DNA from 4 places in the Tardiphaga sp. OK245 genome. Region 2 is predicted to be linked to each of the others. Evidence: riboswitches for the same ligand, from Rfam matches in the RefSeq annotation. Region 2 holds a riboswitch; each other region holds the start of a gene.
What was found. Region 2 has a riboswitch for cobalamin ahead of BLW80_RS20475 (ribonucleoside-diphosphate reductase subunit alpha). Riboswitches for the same ligand answer to the same signal wherever they lie in the genome.
Positions count from the first base shown of each region.

Region 1 (2,196 bases), on a different contig from region 2:
ATTGAAATTGATGGCGTCGACCGACGACGATCCACCATAGGGCGAGTTGGTCGAGCGCTTGAAGTCGATGCGGTTGACGTCGAAGCCAGCGACGAATTCGTTGGCCATCCCGAGTACATGGCCCTTGAACGTGGCGTCGAAGCGGTCGCCGATCTGTTGCTGGTCGTGGAAGATTTCCAGATAGGTGCTGCGATCGATCAGGCCGGTGGCCGGATTGAACGCATAATTTTCGAGCTCTTTCCAGTGCCGCTTGCTGTACAGATAGTACAACGTGTTGCGGATCGAGATGCCGTCGGCCACTTGCCACTCGGTCTTCACCTGATTCCAGCTATCCTGCCAGCGGATGGTGCTGTCGCCTACATTGTAGTTCTTGAAGCGCAGCGCCGGATCGAACTGGCCGTTGATCAACGGCGTGCCGAAATAGCGCATCGGCTGGCGATCGCCGTAGTCGGTCGAGATCGTCCAGACCACGTCTTCGGTCTGCTTGACCTGCACGGCAGCATGCAGCGCTATGTTCGAGCTGTTGCCGCGGTCGACCCAGCCGTCCGACATGTTGCCGGTGGCGGTGATGCGATAGGCGACGTCCTTGTTGATCGGGCCGCCGCTGTCCACGGCGATGCGGCGTTCCATGTTGCTGTCGAGCGATATCTCGGCCTGATTGCGCGGAATCCATGATGGCATCTTCGAGATGATGTTGATCGCGCCGCCGACCGCGCCTTCGCCGAACATCACGGAGGCCGGACCGCGCAGCACCTCGATACGCTCGGTGGACCAGGTGTCGAACGGAAAGTTCACGGTGCCCGCGCCGACATAGAGCCGCGTGCCATCGAGCAGTATCTTCACCGAATCCGTGCCGGAGAAGCCGCGGGTGCTGTAGGCGACGCCGCCATTGCCGGGATCTCCGATGGCGGTGATGCCGGTGGCATTCTGCGTGACGGCATCGACGACGTTCTGTTGGCCGCGCTCGGCCATGGTTTCCGCCGAGATGACCTCGACGCTGGCCGGCGTCTGCAGGCGCGTGAGGCCGAGGCGGCTGCCGGTGGATGTAGTGCCTGTGAGGTTGAGCGTCGGCGCTGCGAAGACAGCGCCTGTCGGCGTGGCGACCGGTGCGCCGGTATTGGCGGCGACATTGCGCTGCTGCCGCGAGCGCGCAGCGCGCGATGCATTGCCGTTCGTGGCGCGGCGTGCGCGCTGAGGCGTCGCTGACGGCTGAACAACAACAGGATCGAGCGTCTGGCTCGACTGTGAGGTTTGCGACCAGCTTTCGCTCGGACACAAAAAGCAGGAGAGAGCAACAGAATAAAGAAAGGGAGTATGTCGCTTCAATGCGACGGGAGAAACGGAGGTCATGAACAGGACTCGCGGTTACGTGGCACGTCACCGCAAACCAAGTCGCCCCGCCGCTTTCAAACAGGCAGTGTGACTTCCACCAGGACACCCCGCCCAATGTGCTCGCGTGTGACCACGACTGGCGGCAGGTCTCCTGGCTCGCGGGTCAGTGCCTGTCGCCGCCTTCCCAGGTGAACACCCAGTGGCTCTTGGCGCAGGCTCGCCGCTTACAGTTGCGGGGGCAGCCGCGGAATCGGGGGATCCCCCTCACCGCATTCCCTTTTGATCCCCGAAGGGAACCGTCGCGTTCACGTTAAGGTGAAATTTCCAAATGTGTCAATCAAGCTGCCAGTCATTCGCAGCTTGCTTTGGCGGGTGTTGATATTGCGCATCACTTGTCATCGCAGCGTCAAGCGATCTGCCTAGAGCCACTGGTGCCAGAGCCAGGATCAGGAGTTCGCCATGGCGCTACATATTTCCCGTCGTCGCTTCCTCGCGCACTCAGCCGCAGCAGGCGCAAGCTTCCTGGCGATGCCTTACCTCAGCCGTGCGGCGGATCGTCCGCTCGTGTCGCATGGCGTGCAGTCCGGCGATGTCGGGACGAGCAGCGGCATGATCTGGTCGCGCGCGGATCGGCCGGCGCAGATGATGGTGGAGGTCGCCACTACCGAATCCTTCAGCAATGCGCGCATGTTGCCGGTTATCACGGCGCTGCCCGAGAGCGATTTCACGGCGAAGTTGCTGCTCGATAACCTGCCAGCCGGGCAGGACATCTTCTACCGTGTCAAATTCCGCGATCTCTCGCATACCGACATCGTCGGCGAGCCCGTGATCGGCCGCTTCCGCACCGCGCCGGCGGATCGCCGC
Region 1 is NZ_FNWZ01000002.1:937,594-939,789, forward strand. Features, by position in the region: gene BLW80_RS11150 (TonB-dependent receptor) at 1-1,350, opposite strand, end outside; cobalamin riboswitch at 1,457-1,646, opposite strand; gene BLW80_RS11155 (alkaline phosphatase D family protein) at 1,792-2,196, shown strand, end outside.
Region 1: another riboswitch for cobalamin. It lies ahead of BLW80_RS11150 (TonB-dependent receptor); the one in region 2 lies ahead of BLW80_RS20475 (ribonucleoside-diphosphate reductase subunit alpha).

Region 2 (2,196 bases):
TGCGGCCGCAGCGTGCCGGAATTGAACAGCGTCGGCGTCGAGGCCATGAAGTCGAACGACGACAGCAGGTTGTAGAATTCGATGGCGCGGGCTTCGCGGTCGATCTCGCGCAGCGCGAGGCCCATGGCAACGCGCATGAAGAAGGCCTGCGGCAGTTCGATGCGATTGCCCTGCACATGCAGGAAGTAGCGGTCATAGAGCGTTTGCAGGCCCAGGAACTGGAACTGAAGGTCCCCTTCCGGCTTCAGCGCGGCAGCGATTCGCTTCAGGTCGAAGCGCGCGAGTTCGGGATCGAGCAGCTCGGCCGCAATGCCGGTCTTGATATAAGCGCCGAAATATTCGGCGTAGCGCGTGGTCATGTCGGCCTGCGACGCGTGGGTCGGGCTGCCATGAACGAAGGAAAGGACTTCCGTGCGCAGTTTGTCGAGCAGCAGGCGGGCGCTGACAAAGGTGTAGTCCGGCTCCTGCTCCACCAGCGTGCGCGCGGCCATGATGCCGGCCAGTGCCAGCTCATCCAGCGTGATGCCGTCATAGAGATTGCGTCGGGTTTCCTCGAGCACCGGGGCGGCATCGACGCCGTCAAGGCCGGCGCAGGCCTCGTTGACGATCAGCGCGAGACGCGCCGAATCGAGCGGGGCGCGGGTGCCGTTGGCGAGCGTGACATGCAGCACCGGTGCGGTGGAGACGAGCGCCGGCTTCGCCGCCAGTTCCTCCGCGCGGGTGCGAGCGCGCTCCTCGCGGTACAGCACATAGGCGCGCGCCACCTTGTGGTGCTCGCTGCGCATCAGCGCCAGCTCGACCTGATCCTGGACGTCCTCGATATGGAAGGTGCGGCCTTCACCGACGCGGCGAGTCAGCGCCGCCACGACTTCGCCGGTCAGCTGTTCCACCGCCTCATGGACGCGGCGCGAGGCCGCTGCCGTGTGGCCCTCGACGGCCAGAAAGGCCTTGGTCATGGCCACGGAAATCTTGCTGCCGTCGAAGGGAGATACGGTGCCGTTGCGCCGGATGATCTGCATCGAGGGTTCGCGCGCAGGCGCAGCGAGCGTTTCCGGCGACAGTTGAATCAGCGGCGCATGAGCCGCATCGCGTCCGTTGGACAAAGCGGAAGAGGAAGTAGGCATCGGCAAGACCCCGTGTGATGCATCAAGCAATGGGGGCTGGGGCCGAAAGGACGCTGCAAAATACACGGCGGAGATCCGCCGGCATTGCCTGCAAGCGACCGCTGGGACACCCCGCCCATGGACGTTCTGGTGTCGCGGCAGGTCTCCTGGCTCGCAGGTCAATGTCTGTTTCAGCCTTCCCGATGCTTGCGCATCAGTGACTTCAATCGAAACAGACTCACTGCTTACAGTTGCGGGGGCAGCGCCGGAATATGACGCAAAACAGCGTCTTTACCGGCTTCCCTCTTAGCCACCAAGTCTTGCGACCAGGCGGACCGTGACATCTACATTTGGTGTGACCCGCGGTGAAGTGTCAAGCGAGCATTGGCGCCGAACGCAACAAATTCGGTAGGGCTGTTGGTTCAGTGGACAACCGCTTGTGTGGCGGAAACCGCGGGATCGTTGGCGGTTTCTGCACGATGCGATTCGTTGTCCGAAAGGACCGTGAGGCGCAGAAGAGCCACATCAATCGATGGAGGATGCCGTGCGGAACCTGGCAACGAGCACTGAGAGAACCGAGTTCAACGCTTTCGTGGAGCACGCAGGCGCGCTCACGGCGTTCGAGACACCGGAGCAGATCGCCCGGCGCCGACTCGACGAGATGCTGAACGAAGCGCTGATGGACAGCTTTCCTGCGAGCGATCCGATTTCTTCGCTGCAACTCGCCTGAGCAGAATCAGACCGCGCGAAAGCTGGCCCGATACTGGCTGGGTGTCAGACCCAGCCGCCGCACGAAGACCTGACGCATATGTTCGGCGGTGGTGAAACCGGATTCATAAGCCACTACCTTCAGCGGCAGATCGCTGCCTTCGAGGCGGTTGCGTGCCGTGTCGATCCGGGCGCCCTCCACAAAATCTGCCGGCGTCATTTTGGTCTCGAGCTTGAACACCCGCGCGAAGGTGCGCGCGCTCATGCCCGCCACATCGGCCAGTTCATCCACGCTGTGTGCGTCACGCAGATGCGCCATCACATGGGCATGGACTCGCGCGATCGGCGAGTCCGGCTCGGCCGGCGGTACCAGATACGGACTGAA
Region 2 is NZ_FNWZ01000004.1:392,721-394,916, forward strand. Features, by position in the region: gene BLW80_RS20475 (ribonucleoside-diphosphate reductase subunit alpha) at 1-1,124, opposite strand, end outside; cobalamin riboswitch at 1,244-1,458, opposite strand; gene BLW80_RS20480 (hypothetical protein) at 1,636-1,833, shown strand; gene BLW80_RS20485 (GlxA family transcriptional regulator) at 1,840-2,196, opposite strand, start outside.

Region 3 (2,196 bases), on a different contig from region 2:
CTGTGCCGTTTCGCTCTGGGTCTTGGCACCGTAGATCAGGGAGCCGAAAGCGCCAAGTTTCAGCGTCGCTTGGTATTCTGCGCCGAGACTGTTGCCCCAGTAATCCAAGATCCTTGCGGTCGCGCCCGGCGGCGGCCGCATACTGAGTGGATAGCTGAGTTCGTTGAACGAGCGCTCGGTATGGGTATTCGAGACAGTTATGTTGTGCGTCAACACCCCACCGAACGAGTCGATCCCAACGCGGCCGTAGACGGTTTGCAGCAGGCGGTCAGTGGACGATCCTGTATCTGGATATGTACCGCTGGCCGCATCGTAGGCTGCGCGCGTGAACGAATGGACGATGCCGGATTCCAGCCGGATGCCTTCGCCTGCATCGTAGCCGATGCGCGCCGAGCCGCCGACGCGATCGAAGCTGTCGTTTTCGAGATTCGGAAAACGTGCTTCGAGGGCAGGGATACGATAACCGTAACGCGAGAAACCGTTCGAATGCTGACCGCCACCTGTGAAAGCGTAGGACCACGGACCGTTGGTGCCGGTCAGCGATCCCTGCGTCATGACAGTGCCATAGCTGCCGGCTTCGGTGCGCACGTTAACTTGCGCAGGGCCCGAGCCCTTCTTGGTAATGATATTGATCACGCCGCCCATGGCGTCTGAGCCATAGAGCGCGCTCTGCGGGCCCTTCAGGACTTCGATGCGCTCCATCGCCGAAGGCGTGAACATGGCGAATTCGAAGTCGCCCGATGCGGCGGTGGGATCGTTGACGCGGATGCCGTCGATCATCACCAGCGTCTGGCCGGTGTTGCCGCCGCGCAAGCGCACATTCGCGGTGCCGCCAGGGCCGCCGTTTTCACTGATGTCGAGACCTGGCACAGTGCGCAGCGCATCGACCAGCGAGCCGGGATTGCTGGTCGCAATGGTCTCGCCCGACACGACGCTGATCGAACTGCCAGTGCGATTGAGCTGTTCGGGTGCTCTGTCCGCCGTCACCACGATTTCGGAGAGCTGCTCGGCACTGGACTGCGCATGCGCAGCACTATGAGAGCAGGACAGAACAACAACGGCCGCAGTGCCTGCGGCCAAATTCCGGATAGTCATATAACCCCTTCCGTCGACCCACCGTCGAACGAGTGTGAAACTCGTTACCGGCCGGTCTCCTGGCTCGCGGTGGTCTCCCGGTCCGCCTTCCCGAATCTGCGATGCAAATTCAGTGGCTTTGTGGACCTGGAATGGCCGCTTACAGTTGCGGGGGCAGCCGCGGCATAGGGGACATTTCCCCGCACCGCATTCCCGTTTCACCTCCTTGCGGAGGCACCGATAACACCGGACAGGAAGCACAGCGCGCCGCGCGGTGCAACAGTCATCGAAGACTTCTAGACTCTATTGCTCGTGCTGTAGCGCGGCGAGCACGTCGTCGGGACGTTCGACCATCATCATGTGGCCCGTACCCGGCAGAATCACCGTGCGGGCGTTTTTCAATGCGGCGGCCAGGGTCTTGCCGGCCTTGGCAGGAGTCATCATGTCCCGTTCGCCGAGGATGAGCGTGACCGGGATTTCAAGCTGGCCCGCAGCGGTCAGCGCATTCTGGTATGTATTGCAGGCGTTGAGATCGGCGAACAACACGCCCGGCTTTGTGGCTTCGAGCACGCGCTGTGCACCGCTATGCATCCACAACCCCGGCGCGAGGCTGCCGCCGAGTTCGGCGCGAAAGCCGAGCCCCCAGATCGACACCATGTCGATGGCGGAATGCTGATTGGCTTCGGCGTCCTTGAGCAGATCCGGGCCGACGGTCATCGTTCCTGCCGTGCCCATCAGATCGAGGCGCGTGACTTTACCGGGATGCCGCGCTGCAGCCTCCAGCGCGATCAGCGAGCCCATGGAATGGCCGATCAGTCGCGCAGTCTTTGCGCCTGCAGCCTCGATCAATGCTGCGGTCCAGTCTGCGAGATCGGCGATGGTCGTGAGCGCTTCACCCTTTGAGCGACCATGGCCGGGCAGATCCGGCGCCAGCACGGCGAAGCCATGATGCGCGAACCAGCGCGTATGCAGCGCCCAGGTCGAGTGATCGAAGCCGGCGCCGTGGATCATCACGACCACCGGCAGGGAAGGATCGAACGTGCGGCCGCCATTCGCGATATAGGTCTCGTGACCGTTGACGGTGAGTTGCATCGCTCAGCCCTTCTGCGAGATGCGCAGCGC
Region 3 is NZ_FNWZ01000001.1:564,924-567,119, reverse strand. Features, by position in the region: gene BLW80_RS02565 (TonB-dependent receptor plug domain-containing protein) at 1-1,095, opposite strand, end outside; cobalamin riboswitch at 1,128-1,331, opposite strand; gene BLW80_RS02560 (alpha/beta fold hydrolase) at 1,378-2,166, opposite strand; gene BLW80_RS02555 (O-acetylhomoserine aminocarboxypropyltransferase) at 2,170-2,196, opposite strand, start outside.
Region 3: another riboswitch for cobalamin. It lies ahead of BLW80_RS02565 (TonB-dependent receptor plug domain-containing protein); the one in region 2 lies ahead of BLW80_RS20475 (ribonucleoside-diphosphate reductase subunit alpha).

Region 4 (2,196 bases), on a different contig from region 2:
CTTCGTTGGACACGAACACGATCGGATAGCGCGAGACATCGAGGAAGCGCACCAGGCGCTTCGCTTCAATCTCTGGATCGCGCTCGGCAAACATCAGGTTCGACAGCCACAGTGTCAGGCAATCCACCAGCACGACGCGCCCGACCGTGGCCTCGCGCGTCAGCGCATCGACAAGCGCCAGCGGCTCTTCCACAGTGATCCAGCCTTCGCCGCGCTGCTTGCGATGCTGCGCGATGCGGGCATGCATCTCGTCGTCACCGGCCGTCGCAGTGGCCAGATAGATTTTCGTCAGGCCGATGCCATCGACCAGCTTTTCGGCGAAGGACGACTTGCCCGAGCGCGCACCGCCCAGCACCAACGTGGTAGAGGTCGCGGTCATTTCGGCGCACGCCCATCTTCAGGCGACCAACGCATCGGCGGCACGCGCGCGACCATGCCCTTGCGCAGCACCTCGGCGCGCTCGCGCCATGGCACCAGACCGTAATCGGCCTTCTGATAGGACTCCACGAAAGACACCAGCGCCGCGCTGCCGCTATCGGTCTGCAGATCGCCGAACAAGAACGTGTAGCCATCAGGGCTCGTCACCGCGACGGTCGCCGGTCGCTTGCAGACGCTGAGGCACTGCACCGGACGCACCATCACGGCGCCATCGCCATCGCCGAGGGCGGCCTTCACCGCATCGAACATGTCCGGCCCGACGATCGTGCCAGTTTCGGCGGCCTTGCAGCTGATGCACACACTCACGACAACGGGACCAGCGGGCACGGGGCGCGGCGGTTCGACCGAAATTTGTTCGCCAGAGATATCGGCGCTGTCGTGATCCATCACATGCTCAGTTCACGCCCTCACGGGCTTACGAGCTTTGTTGGATCGCGCCGACAGCATTGCCGTCGGTTCGCTCCCGTCCGGTGCACCCCGCCCCGACGACGCCTCCAAAGCACAGTTCGTGATGGCAGGTCTCCTGGCTTGCGAGTCACAGCCTGTTGCCGCCTTCCCAAGAATTCTGAAGAATTCCCAGTGGCACCGGCGCGGGCTCGTCGCTTACAGTTGCGGGGGCAGCGCCGGCCTCAAACCGGCTTCCCTATTCACCTTCCACGCGGAAGGACCATCGCAAAAGACGCTATCTGCCGGGTGCGCCGGGGTCAACCGCGCCGACGGACTGTAGCCCGGACCTGTTGACCTTGCAGGTCGTCTTGCGTCAGTTAGGCCGCGAAAAGGAACCCTATGTCCGCCCATTCCCAGCCCTTGTGGCAACCGCCCGCCATTGCGCCTGTTGACCCGCAGATCGCGGCAGGAATCCGCGCCGCCATCGACTGCAAGGCCAAGCCGCTGGGATCGCTCGGTCGAATCGAGGAGCTGGCATTGCAACTCGGCATGATCCGGCATCCAGGCGAACCGCGCGGTGACAATGCCGTGCTGCTGGTGTTCGCGGGGGATCACGGACTGGTGGCCGAAGGCGTGTCGCAATATCCGTCGGCGGTCACGGTCGCGATGGTGATGACCTATCTGGCCGGCCGCGCCACGGCCAATGCTTTCGCCGCGGCCAATGACATCGGTGTGCGCGTGATCGACATCGGCGTCGCTGCGGAACTGCCTCTCCATCCGAAGCTGATCGACGCCAAGGTCCGCATGGGTACGGCGAATGCCGCGCGCGAGCCAGCGATGACGGCAGAGCACGCGGCCGATGCGCTGACGCGCGGCTTCAGAATCGCCGTCGGTGAGATCAAGGCCGGCGCAGACATCATCGCGCTCGGCGAGATGGGAATTGGCAACACGGCCTCATCGGCACTGGTGGTTCATCGACTCGCACCGGCACCCCTGGATGATTGTATCGGCGTTGGCGCCGGGCAGGATGATGCCGGCATGGCGCGCAAGCGCGCGGCGATCACGAAGGCGGCAGCGCGCAGCGACGCAACTGCGCCACTGGATGTGCTGGCCCAATTCGGCGGATTGGAAATCGCAGGCATGGCCGGAGCGATCCTCGGCGCAGCTTCGCAACGGCGGCCGGTGATCATCGACGGCTTCATCTCCAGCGCCGCGGCACTGCTCGCCGTTCGTCTGTGTCCGGCTGCACGCGGCTACTGCGTCTTCGCACATCGTTCGGCTGAACGCGGCCACGACATGGTGCTCAATGCGCTCGATGCCCAGCCGCTACTCGATCTCGGCTTGCGGCTCGGTGAAGGCACCGGCGCGCTG
Region 4 is NZ_FNWZ01000001.1:579,799-581,994, forward strand. Features, by position in the region: gene cobU (bifunctional adenosylcobinamide kinase/adenosylcobinamide-phosphate guanylyltransferase) at 1-379, opposite strand, end outside; gene BLW80_RS02620 (DUF1636 family protein) at 376-825, opposite strand; cobalamin riboswitch at 935-1,125, opposite strand; gene cobT (nicotinate-nucleotide--dimethylbenzimidazole phosphoribosyltransferase) at 1,225-2,196, shown strand, end outside.
Region 4: another riboswitch for cobalamin. It lies ahead of BLW80_RS02620 (DUF1636 family protein); the one in region 2 lies ahead of BLW80_RS20475 (ribonucleoside-diphosphate reductase subunit alpha).